One region of the Anaerobacillus sp. QJM3NY_32 genome, then DNA from elsewhere that is predicted to be linked to it. Evidence: riboswitches for the same ligand, from Rfam matches in the RefSeq annotation. Region 1 holds a riboswitch; each other region holds the start of a gene.
What was found. A riboswitch is a leader RNA that binds a small molecule or an ion and turns the genes downstream of it on or off. The one in region 1 is predicted to bind cyclic di-GMP.
Positions count from the first base shown of each region.

Region 2: linked by a shared signal. The riboswitch ahead of AC0VYH_RS02155 (amidase) and the one ahead of AC0VYH_RS05905 (HD-GYP domain-containing protein) in region 1 are both predicted to bind cyclic di-GMP.
Region 3: linked by a shared signal. The riboswitch ahead of AC0VYH_RS11285 (anti-repressor SinI family protein) and the one ahead of AC0VYH_RS05905 (HD-GYP domain-containing protein) in region 1 are both predicted to bind cyclic di-GMP.
Region 4: linked by a shared signal. The riboswitch ahead of AC0VYH_RS20650 (anti-repressor SinI family protein) and the one ahead of AC0VYH_RS05905 (HD-GYP domain-containing protein) in region 1 are both predicted to bind cyclic di-GMP.

Region 1 is NZ_CM149684.1:1,090,618-1,093,721, forward strand. Features, by position in the region: gene AC0VYH_RS05895 (aldo/keto reductase) at 1-538, opposite strand, end outside; gene sda (sporulation histidine kinase inhibitor Sda) at 747-914, opposite strand; gene AC0VYH_RS05905 (HD-GYP domain-containing protein) at 973-1,614, opposite strand; cyclic di-GMP riboswitch class II at 1,626-1,709, opposite strand; gene AC0VYH_RS05910 (FAD-dependent monooxygenase) at 1,845-3,104, shown strand, end outside.
Region 2 is NZ_CM149684.1:404,172-407,275, forward strand. Features, by position in the region: gene AC0VYH_RS02150 (HelD family protein) at 1-1,316, shown strand, start outside; cyclic di-GMP riboswitch class I at 1,481-1,567, shown strand; gene AC0VYH_RS02155 (amidase) at 1,610-2,512, shown strand; gene AC0VYH_RS02160 (YwbE family protein) at 2,568-2,762, opposite strand; gene ytzI (YtzI protein) at 2,740-2,919, opposite strand.
Region 3 is NZ_CM149684.1:2,112,007-2,115,110, forward strand. Features, by position in the region: gene egtD (L-histidine N(alpha)-methyltransferase) at 1-418, shown strand, start outside; gene AC0VYH_RS11275 (thioredoxin family protein) at 496-810, shown strand; gene AC0VYH_RS11280 (hypothetical protein) at 843-1,073, opposite strand; cyclic di-GMP riboswitch class I at 1,299-1,387, shown strand; gene AC0VYH_RS11285 (anti-repressor SinI family protein) at 1,413-1,550, shown strand; gene AC0VYH_RS11290 (glycine--tRNA ligase) at 1,932-3,104, shown strand, end outside.
Region 4 is NZ_CM149684.1:4,040,619-4,043,722, forward strand. Features, by position in the region: gene AC0VYH_RS20635 (TRAP transporter substrate-binding protein) at 1-70, opposite strand, end outside; gene AC0VYH_RS20640 (GntR family transcriptional regulator) at 387-1,025, opposite strand; gene AC0VYH_RS20645 (hypothetical protein) at 1,179-1,472, opposite strand; cyclic di-GMP riboswitch class I at 1,686-1,786, shown strand; gene AC0VYH_RS20650 (anti-repressor SinI family protein) at 1,809-1,928, shown strand; gene AC0VYH_RS20655 (helix-turn-helix domain-containing protein) at 2,042-2,377, shown strand; gene AC0VYH_RS20660 (DUF5658 family protein) at 2,568-2,705, opposite strand; gene AC0VYH_RS20665 (hypothetical protein) at 2,734-2,997, opposite strand; gene AC0VYH_RS20670 (anti-repressor SinI family protein) at 3,010-3,104, opposite strand, start outside.

The sequences.
Region 1 (3,104 bases):
GATGAAATCTTCTCTGATCTTCCTGGTTGAAGAAGGGGTGTAGTTCGATTTGATTGATGCTTGGCTTTACGCCGGTTTCCTTTTCCAATTGTTCTAGATGCTCCGGAAGGAAATTACATACGCCAATCGAGCGAATGAGTCCCCATTTCTTAGCGTCAATTAATGCTTGCCAAGCTTCTGGATAAAGACCTTGTTTAGGGTTCGGCCAGTGAATGAGGTACAAATCATAATAATCCAGGTTGGCTCTATATAACGACTCTTGAATGGCTGTAACAGCTTTCTTATATTCTTGATAGCGACCTGGTAATTTAGAAGTGACGCGCAGTTCATTTCTAGGAACTGTACTTCGACGAATGGCTTCGCCTACGGTTCCTTCGTTTTCGTAATTGTAAGCTGTATCGATGAGGCGATAGCCAACGTCAATCGCACTATTAATAGCGGTTGCCCCTTCATTTCCATTTAGCAAGTAAGTACCGAAACCGATAGCGGGTAGTGTAAGACCATCATTCAATGTTAGTTCTGGGATTGATTCCTTCAACAAAGATCATTCCTTTCAATAATACTTAACTTTTTTATCTCACTTTAAATCTACCACTTCCTAAAAAATGCAAACATATGTAAGCGTATTAACAGTGAATTTATTTGTGAAGGGAGATGAAATCAATTAAATTTATCAAAAAAAGCTTATTGGCCAGTTGTGACCAGATAAGCATTTTTTTAATGTAGCGTCATGAGAGGCTGTCTCATCAAGTGAAATTGGCGATTTGTTCGTAACACTCCGTACGTGTTTGGGGAGGATTGATGCCTCTTCGGATGATTTCGCTCGTTAACATTTCAATAAAAGCTTCATCTAATTGAAGAGTATACGCATCACAAAATGCAATTAGTAAATCCTTAGTTGATAAGAGTCGCAATCTATTCGCCCTCCCTGTTGTATTTGGTTTTGTTTAAACGGTTATTGAATAGCGCTGCTTAATTTTGACGTTTGGCATAATCAAAATAATGAAGCAGAACCTTTTTCCCTTTTAGCCGTTTTTCCAAATAAGAGATAAACAAGGAGGTAGTGGATGGCTCATAGAAGTTATTCCGATGAACGTTAATTTCATGAATGGCTGATTGGTCAGAACGTTTTGGACGATAAGCTCGATCAGACGTCATCGCAATGAAGCTATCGATGACTCGAAGAATCGAAACAGATCGAGGAATTTGTTCATATTGTAATTGATAAGGATAGCCAGTACCATCGCTATTCTCATGATGATTTAGTATAAGAGACGGCTCAATATCAATCTCTGGAAAATCATTAAGTAGCTCTATTCCAAACTCTGGATGCCGCTCGACATACTCTTTCTCATAAAGGGTTAGTGGGCTCTTTTTTTGAAGAATTTCTGTTGGGACAAGTAGTTTACCGATGTCATGTAGCAAAACAGACTCAAGAAAGCGCCGTTTCAACAGTGATCGGAAATTGTAATGCAAACAGAAATCAATAAAGTAGCTCGTAGTTTGTACTGAATGGAGAAAGCTATGAGGGTCGTGACGTCTTAGGAGTTCCATCATTCGCAGTGTGTGTGATGAAAATAAATTAGCGTGCCCGTACAATGTACACTTTTCCATGTTCATTCTCCTTTTTAAGGAGCCGGTTGCACTACTTGCTCCCTATCACTCAAGTGCCCAGGCTAGAATGATAGTTCATCGCATTCTCTTTTTTTGTGGTTCTCTTACTGAGGTATCTTGACATAAGGATATACTTATATAATAAATACCATAAAAAGGTGAATTTGTTAACTGTTTTCTTTGATTTTTCAGTTTTTTTATTTGGAATGCCAATGAAAGGAGGTTGGGAAATGAATTCTGACGTACTAATTGTTGGCTCAGGTCCTACGGGTCTTGTATTAGCACTCCACCTAGCGAAATATGGAGTTTCATTTCGGATCATCGAGAAAAATGAGGGACCCGGAGAAGCATCGCGTGCGCTAATTGTACACGCTAGAACCCTAGAATTTTATAACCAAATGGGCTTCGCAGAAGAAGTCATCCACCGGGGGATTAAAGTGAAGTCTATCCAATTTCGAGAAGGAATGAAAGCAAAAGCCAACATCAATTTTCACGATCTTGGAAAAGGATTAAGTCCTTTCCCATTTGCCCTAAGCTATCCGCAAGATGATCACGAGCAGCTGCTAATTAACAAATTAGCCGACGAAGGCGTTGAGGTAGAATGGAAGACAGAGTTGGTTTCATTTATGGATGAAGGGGACCATGTTCAAGCTGTTATTAAAAAAGATAATAAGGAAGAGCGGAGTGAGTTTTCATATATATGCGGGTGTGATGGGGCACACAGTACCGTTCGAAGAGAACTTGCTTTTGATTTTCCAGGTGGAACGTATGAGGAACGTTTTTTTGTGGCGGATGTTAAAGCGAACACTGGCCAGTTATCTGAAAGTAGTTTAAATGTGTATTTAGATTCTGACACCTTTTACCTGTTCATGCCAGTTAGAAGCACGGGAATGGAGCGGATTATTGGAATAGTTCCTCGCCATTTAACCGATCAAAGCTCAGTTGCGTTCAAGGATTTCCAGTCGCTGATCGAGCAGAGAACAGGCATAACGATTCAGCATGTGAACTGGTTCCAAACGTACAAAGTTCATCATCGCGTTAGCAGTCATTTTAGAAAAGGACGTGCCTTTATTGCCGGAGATGCTGGGCACATTCATAGCCCGGCTGGCGGACAGGGCATGAACACCGGTATCGGGGACGCGGTGAACTTAGCGTGGAAGCTAGCCGCAGTGCTGCTTCAGAAAGCGGATGAAGCTATTCTTGATACGTTTGAAAAGGAGCGCATTGGCTTTGCGAGAACGCTAATCGATACAACAGATCGAGCATTTACTTCTATTATAGGCGATCACATGACGAGCAGATTACTGCGCAAAATCGTTATACCGAACGTGGCTCCATTTGCGCTTCGTTCCTTTTCAATTGCTCGAAAAGCAGCCTTTAGAAGGCTTTCTCAAATCAACATTCATTATCGCGAAAGTCATCTTAGTGATGGTACAGCGGGGGAAGTTCATGGTGGAGATCGCCTGCCATGGATTCAAACAAATTCATGC
Region 2 (3,104 bases), 690 kb from region 1:
TCACAGATTGGACAATAAAAACGATTGAAGAAAAGATGACGATTGATTCATCTGGACACGACCTCAGAAAGTGGTTTGGGAAGAGTCGATTCGATTTTTCAATTGCAGAAGGAAGAGTAAAAGGATCACTGACATTTAAAAAATGGATTGATCAAGCTATACATCGTTATAGCAACTCAGTCGGTCCGGTTGGCTCCTTTCACCCATTTGAAGGAAGAGAGCTTTCAGAAACGAAGATCGAACAATGGTTAAAAGACCTTTCTGCATATCCTGTTGGCCGTAAACGCGAAATGATGATGAATCGTTTTAAAATTTGGATAAAAGGTGAGATCAAATCGGTAGAGGGAGCCCATTTAAAGAAAGAATATCGCAAACTAGCAAACGATCAGCTGAAGAATTATTTTAAAACATGGCCGAAGCAAACTGCTCTTTCGTTCTATCAATCACTTTTTCAATCGAATGTTCCTAGCTACATAACACAGTCAGAAAGAGCAGATGTTATAAGTGAAGAACTTGTGCTGGAAACGGCAAAGCGAATAAAAAAGAAGAAATTATCGCCGGATGACCTTGCCCCTCTCCTTTACATTCAATTTCAATTGAACGGTATTGATAAAGAACATAGGTTTCAGCATATTGTAATTGACGAAGCTCAGGACTTTTCACCTTTTCAACTGGCGCTTCTGAAAGAAGTGAATCGAAGTCAATCTTTTACAATATTAGGGGATTTGGCACAGGGCATTCATTCATATAAGGGCATTCATAGCTGGGAAGAATTTAGAGTGCTTTTCAACGGTAAAGACCTTTATATGGAACTTGAACAAAGTTATCGATCGACTTTAGAAATTATTGAATTTGCGAATGAAGTGATAGCTCATGCGGATATACCGGTTCAACCGGCTGTGCCTGTTTTTCGAAGTGGAAAGAAAGTCGAAATAAGCAAAATAGATAAGAAGAGGCATGTTAGTAGCTTGTTAAAATCAGCTAAAGAAATGAAAGAGAGAGGTATGAATACAGTAGCGATTGTTGGTAGGAGCGAAGAGGAATGTCATGATTTGTATGACAATCTTAGTAGGTATGATGAGAAGTTGCATCTCATTACTGCGGATGATCGATCTTATGAAGGGGGACTATCAATTGTGCCAATCTATCTTACTAAAGGATTAGAATTCGATGGAGTTATATTGGCAAATGCTAACGAAGATAATTATAGTCCACATGCAACAGATGCGAAATTACTATATGTAGGATGTACAAGAGCATTGCATGAATTAAAACTCTTTTATATTGATACTCCTTCACAATTGCTACCAGTTTAATCAAACGTTTGTTTAAAGGTTACCTTTGTTATTTCATACCATGAAATGAGCGATTGTTAGTACATTCAAGTATTAGCACCATTGAGCATTTACTTCACACAATCTACAAAAAAAGCTAAACTCTTTATTATTTATTGCCGATAATAAAAGTAGTTGGAATATAAAACTGAAAAAGGCAAACCTGTTGAAAAGCAGGGACGCAAAGTTATGGGCCTGCCCGCATGAATGCGAATGGTTGCCAAACCGCCAGGCTCCTTTTTGAGCTCTGGGTTGAAAAAAAGGAGAGCGTACATGTGAAGAATGTATCGGTTGCTGTTGGAATTCTCTTTTTTATACTGGGCTTTTTTGTGCAGATAATGGTTTTGCCTGAGGGGAAAGCTGAGGCGATAGAAATGGACACTTCTCTTGCTACATGGATTTGGAACACAAGGGACATTGAAACGAAATCAAATGAGTTCCTTCAGTTTATGGAGGAGAAACAAGTAACCGATGCTTACTTGCAAATAAATCGTTCAGTAATGGCATCTTCTTATGAATCATTTATTGGAAATGCGACATCCAAAGGTATTCGTGTACATGCTCTAGATGGGGCACCAAATTGGGCTACAAGAAATGGTGCTACATATCAGGCGAACTTATTTAACTGGTTGGATTCCTATCAAGCTAATGCGACAGAGAATCAAAAGTTTAGTGGTGTTCATCTTGATATAGAACCTTATCTTCATTCTGGCTGGACGAATAGTTATCAAAAAACGATTGCTTTCTATCAAGACCGTTTATCAGATGGAAAAACTCGTGCGATGAGTCTTGGATTATCGTTTGGTGTCGACACTCCTTTTTGGTTTGACGAACAATCTTACAACAATCGGTATGGATCGGGCAATTTAGCTGAGTGGATTATTCAAACGGCGGATGTGACTACATTAATGGCTTACCGTGATCGTGCTGATGGTGCAAATGGAATTGTTGCTCTTATTAGCAATGAGATAGCTTTAGCTGAAAAATATGGCAAGAAAATCTCCGTTGGTGTAGAGACAGGGCAAACGTCAGAAGCTTCCTACATTTCATTCTTTGAAGAGGGAGAAGCAGTCATGATAAAGGAACTTCTCAAAGTAAAGACTGCATATGAGCATTCCTCTTCAGTACAAGGTTTTTCCATACATTACCTTGATAGTTGGATGGCGTTAAAACAATAATAAAGATGAACCCCCGGACTGAAAATCAGCCGGGGGTTATTTTTATGAATTCAGCTTACGATAAAATCGATTTGACGCGACCAACCTGTCCATCTTCTAGACGTACTTTGATACCATGCGGATGGGTGGGGGATTTAGTCAGGATATCTTTTACAACACCTCTTGTCGTTTTCCCTGAACGCTGATCTTGTTTCAAGACGATATCTACAGTTTTCCCTGGTTCTATATTACTTCTGTTCTGTCCGTTCATCAGTAACCTCTTTCTCTGTCGTTTCGTTATGCTGCTCCTCAGGCAACGGATCGACAGTATGTTTGACACTGTATCCTTTTGATACAGCCATTCCAAAAGCAGCGGCAATGAAAATCGTCATAATGACAACGACGATGACTGTTATCGTAATAACCATTCCCGAACTCCTTTCCGTGATGTCTGCTTTCACTTTACCATGATTATCGCGGTTATGATAGAACATGATCTGACGAGGGTTGTCATATAGCTTAATCTGTCTAAGTCGCTGGTCCTATATAAATATATAGCTTTAGCTCATTATGGAGGCTTTGGTAAGCAGGTAGAATCAAAGTATGAAAGGAG
Region 3 (3,104 bases), 1.0 Mb from region 1:
ACTATCAAGTAATGATGGATTATTAATTGGAGTTGATCTAAAGAAATCACCATCTCTTCTGCATCGTGCTTATAATGATAGCAAGGGAGTAACTGCAAAGTTTAATTTAAACATGCTTCGTCATTTGAATCTTTCGTTAGGGGCGAATTTCTCCCTAGATCAGTTTGAGCATTACGCCTATTATAATGCTAATCTGGGAAGGGTTGAGATGCATCTTGTCAGTATGCTAGAGCAAATGGTGACCGTTGGTGATCAACATATCCATTTTGAGAACCATGAAACGATTCATACGGAGAATTCCTATAAATATAGTCTAGAGGAATTTAAACTGTTAGCAGAGAATTCAGGTTTCACATCAATGAAAACATGGACTGATCAAGAACAGCTTTTCAGTTTGCACTATCTTAGTGTGAAATAACGTAAGCTTTCTTACAGACATTCAATGATTATTTCGATATAATTGTTAATGAAGATATAGGTGAAGGAGAGATAATCATGAAGAAGATTGAAACAGCTGATTCTTATCAGTCATTCATTAACAATAATGACGTATCCATTCTAAAATATGAAGCTAACTGGTGCCCGGATTGCAAGCGCCTTGACTTTTTTATTGATGATATAATGAATGCTCATCATGAAAAACAATGGGCTCAAATCGATATTGAACAATTCCCTGAAATTACAGAGGAAAATGATGTTATGGGTATCCCGAGCCTTCTTGTCTATAAAGACGGCAAAAAGATTGGTCACTTGCATAGTGCGAATACCAAAAATCCAGATCAGGTGAAAGAATATTTAAGTCAATTCTAAACAAAAGAGAAGGTTGCGAAGGCAACCTTCTTTTATTTTGTTAGAACATATTCAATGGAGCCGTCGATTAATGAATGAACAAATGCAACTGTATATCCAATGCTAAGGTAAGTAGAAAGTGTCTCACTACAATGGGGATGTAATGGTTCTGTTGGGGCATGAAGACTTTTATACATGGTTTTTACGGTACTAGAGGTGGGTTCACAACGAAGTAGTACAACATGTTTGCCGCTCCAGGCGGTACTAATATGATTTCTCTGCATATCACTCTTCCTTTGTGAAAAATATATTCAGGGAATACAGTTAGGATATGAGTGAAATCCTAGGATGTTAGAAATAGAAATGAAAATTTAAAAATATTTTGAATTTTCATCAGATAACTGGTATATTAGTAGCATATAACGTCAAACTTCTCGATAATCGCATTTATTCACTAAAAAGCTGTGTGTTTTGTAAGTTTAAGGTCGGAATGTGTCATTTCTGAATTCTCCAGACAAGGGCAAACCATCCTAAAGGGTGGGACGCAAAGACACAGGTCTAATGTTGGTTCTCCAACGATGACGGCTGGTCCTCCTGGAAAACCCAAGAAGGAGGAGAAAAGAATGACCATGGCGAAACCTAAGCCTAAGAAGGTACTTGATCAAGAATGGGTTATTCTCATGAGGGCTGCCAGGGAACTTGGATTGAAGAAAGAAGAGGTACAGGCATTCTTAAGACAAGACAAAAACCGACATCTATGAATATACATAAATGAATGACGACCTTTAAGGTCGTTTTTTTGTGATAAGCTTTGATGAAAGCAAATACGGTGTGAAATGAATAATCCTTGACTTTAGGGCAATATTTTTTGTATCATATGTCATATCAATTGCATACATAAACCATACTAACTATGAAGGATAAATAGTAGTCAGAATAACCTTGACTTTAGCGATTCGGGGACGGTGGAAGCCCGAACGAGGTCTGATGAAACGGCAGTCTGGAGTTACGTTTCTCAAAGTGGATGCCTTATTTGCATCAACTAGGGTGGAACCGCGGGTGCATAAGCTCTCGTCCCTGGACATTTTTTGTCCATGGATTGGGAGCTTTTTATATTGATTGAGAAAAAAGGAGAGAATGACATGACAATTTCAATGGATCAGATCGTTTCAGTATCAAAGCACAGAGGATTTATTTTCCCTGGTTCTGATATTTACGGTGGACTAGCAAATACGTGGGATTATGGACCACTTGGTGTAGAACTTAAGAAAAATATTAAAGATGCATGGTGGAAGAAGTTTGTTCAAGAATCACCTTATAACAGTGGTCTAGATGCCGCCATTCTAATGAATCCAAAAACGTGGGAAGCTTCAGGTCATTTAGGTAATTTCAATGATCCTTTAATTGATTGCAAAAGCTGTAAAACACGTCATCGTGCAGATAAATTAATTGAGGACGCTCTTTCTACTGATGAAGAGGACATGATTGCAGACGGCCTTTCATTTGAAGAAATGGAGCGTTTGATGAAAGAAAATCATATTACTTGCCCTGAGTGTGGCAGTGAAGATTTCACAGAAATTCGTCAATTTGATCTTATGTTTAAAACCCATCAAGGTGTAACTAAATCGAGCACGAGTGAAATTTACCTTCGCCCAGAAACGGCGCAGGGAATCTTTGTAAACTTTAAAAATGTTCAACGCTCTATGCGTAAGAAAGTGCCTTTTGGTATTGCGCAAGTTGGAAAAAGCTTCCGAAATGAAATTACACCAGGTAACTTTACATTCCGTACTCGTGAATTTGAACAAATGGAGCTTGAATTCTTCTGTAAGCCAGGTAACGAATTAGAGTGGCATGAGTATTGGAAAGAGTACTGCAAAAACTGGCTTCTAAATCTTGGTGTAAAAGAAGATAGCATCCGACTGCGTGAGCATGCAGAAGATGAGCTGTCGCATTATAGTAATGCAACAACTGATATCGAGTACAAGTTCCCATTTGGCTGGGGCGAACTTTGGGGTGTTGCTTCACGAACAGATTACGACTTAAAGCAGCATATGGAACATTCCAATGAAGATTTCACTTATCACGATCAACAAACAGGGGAGAAGTATGTGCCTTATTGCATTGAGCCTTCACTTGGTGCTGACCGCGTCACTCTTGCTTTCTTGATTGAAGCATATGAGGAACAGGAGCTTGAAGATGGCACAACTAGAAGTGTGATGCACTTCCATCCAGCGATCGCTCCGTTTAAAGCTGCTGTATTCCCTCTATCTAAGAAGCTTTCTGAAGAAGCGCGTGCTGTTCATGCGGAACTTTCG
Region 4 (3,104 bases), 1.4 Mb from region 1:
ACCCCGTTAGACTGATCGTAAGAACGACTGTTAACAAGAAAATTGAAATACCCTTAAACTTTCTCCCCATCTTTTTCCCTCCAGGTAAATAGAATTGTATAAAACAGCAATGGTCAATTACTGTAGCTACCAAATTTCAAAAACCTTTCACTATGTAGATTAACCCTTATTGCGCAAACCTGTTAGCGCTTACAAAGTGTAGAAAATTTAATCATTGTTATACCCTTTACTTATGCAATAATAAAAGCCATTAATCATTATATATAATATATAGTGATTATATATAATAATTAATGGCATGTCTAGGGATTATATATAAAAACATAATTTATATATATAATCCCACTATTATATTAGTGATTTTTTATATGATTTCTTCTGACTTCTTATTTAACCATTTTCATAATATGTTCTCTGAAAGCTTCCTGAACTTCTTCTACATCACCTTTTTCCATTAATTTCACCAGATCTAAATGATATTTATATACTTCATCAGGACGGATTTGAACTTTAGGATTGAGCGCTGTAATATACCTCCTGATATGTCCAGTTAGCATATTCCATATTCTAGTGTAGACTTCTATTTTGGACCATTGAATAATGGTTCGGTGAAACTCCATATCTAAATCAGATTGCAATAAATATTCCGGCTTACCGAACTTCATTCGATCCACAATGTCATAAAGTTCTCCTATATCTTTTTTTCTCAAATTAGGTAAAATAATTTCTAATGCATTCGTTTCAATTTCTGCTCTCATTGAAAATATATGGTACATTTCCACCTTATCAATTTCAGTAACGAAAGCTCCTTTATACTTAACCGTGCGAATAAGCCCTTCTTCTTCTAATCCTCTTAAGGCCTCTCGAACAGGAACCTGGCTTATTCCAAACTTCTTTGCTACTTCTGTTTCCACTATTCGATCTCCAGGCTTTAGATTGTTTAAAATAATATCATCTCTTAAATTTTTTTTAACTTTATCCTTTAAGGAGACTAACGATTGTTTACTTGGTTTTCGTTCTTCCATTTTTCCCAACCCTTTTCAAATAGTATTAAAAGCTTTTACATTGTAACGAGTAAAAAATGTTTATAAATGATGTTTCAAATTATATATAATACCATTATATATAATTTGAAACATCATTATAAGAGAATTAAAAAAAGAGACCCGTTAAGGTCCCTATTGCTGGTTTTCAGTTTCATCATTCGGTTGCTTTTCAGTGTCGTCCATGTCCCCTTCATCCATGTTACCATCTTCATCTTTATCGCCTTCTTCTGAACCATCCTTATTCATTGTATCATCGTCTTCCTGATCAATCGTTCCATCGTCTTCGTTAACATTCTCTTCATCTTCTGGTGTATCTTCTTGCATTTCGGGATCTTCTACCGGTCCTTCTTCTTCATTTGCATTCGAACAAGCCGCAATACTCAGGGAAAGAAACATCGTCATCAGTAACAACATCCACTTTTTCATAGAAAAACCTCCATCGTTGTAATAGTCCTATTTTGACCATCTCAAGTGGATGTATGTATTTTCCTAACACCAAATTTAAAAAAAGCTATTTATTTACAAAAAAAGTCATATATTTTTGATATTTTTTACAAATTACAACACATTTCGTAGGTTTAATGGCCTATTATAATAGTAGGATTTTCATAAATATATGATGGATCGTACAAAGTATCCTCCAGAAAAGGGCAACCATTTTTGAAAAAAAGTGGGCGCAAAGTAAACAGATCTAAGGAAGCTTGTTGATAGAAGGCTTCTATGATGGCTGAACTACCTGGAAAGAGTTTAAGGAGGAGTTACATGGGCGTACATACGGAAGAAAATCTGGACGAGGAATGGATTAAATTAATGAAAGAAGCGAAGGAATTGGGCATCAAAATTTCTGAAATCAAAGCGTTTCTCAAAAATGAGGGAATGTAACCTGAACGAAAGCGGCGGAACGGACGTCGCTTTCGTTCTATTTACGGAACAATAACATACTGGTATAATTACATACAATCAAAGAATTTTGTCGAAGCATCGGAGGGATACACGTGATAGGTGAAGAAGTAAAGAAGTATCGTTTACGCAAAGGGTTATCTCTTTCAGAATTAGCGGAACGTGCGAATGTGGCCAAGTCATATCTGAGTTCAATTGAACGAAATATACAATCAAATCCCTCTATCCAATTCCTAGATAAAATATCTAATGTTCTTGATGTTTCGGTAGAGGTACTACTTCAGGGAGATGATCCTATTCATCAGAGTGAGTTAGACTCGGAATGGAAAAAGATCGTTAAAGAAGCAATGGAGTCTGGTATAAGTAAGGACCAGTTCAGGGAGTTTCTGGAGTTTAATAAGTGGCGTGCCAAACAGGGATCTGATCAATAAATTGTTTTTTTAAGAGCCGACATCTTCCAGTAGGCTCTTATCTATTTAGTTAACAGGATATATACCTAATAGCCGTGGATACACAATATGAAAGAATATAATGTTGAAGCCACGATTAATAAAATCCGTATTAAACCGGATTTAAAGTGATGAAATTTTAAAAGTAAGGCGATCAAAAAAAGAGACAAACCTATTTATACATTAGGATAACAAGTGGATCCATTTGAAATAGCATTCGCATTAATGGATTCACTTCTCCGATCCATCCATTTTGAACTCCACAATATGTGATAAATCCATCAAGAGCGTTAATCCATGCTAAATAAATAACAAAAAACTGCTCCTACGTTTTCCCTTTATTCATAATGAGACGATATATTTTGGTTTTGTATAATCTCCCTAAGTTCATCGTACATTTTCTGTTCATCTCGGATTATTCCTTTGATGTCTTGTTCTTTATTTTCAAGTCCGTGGATTTTCTCTAGAATAAAAGATAAATCGCACTTCCCTTTATATTCGTCATTGATGTAGAGTTTGGCGATCTGTTTATCAACCGCAATGATTTTAATCCTCTTCCCTAAAATATAAGAGACAAAAGTCCCTTCCCCTAATTTGATCACCATCATTCCTCCTTATTTTTTTGAGGAATTGATTAGAAAATCCTTCACTTCCTCCTTAGATAATCCCATTCTTCTTGCAATTGAAATAAGGGTCACCCATTCCTGAT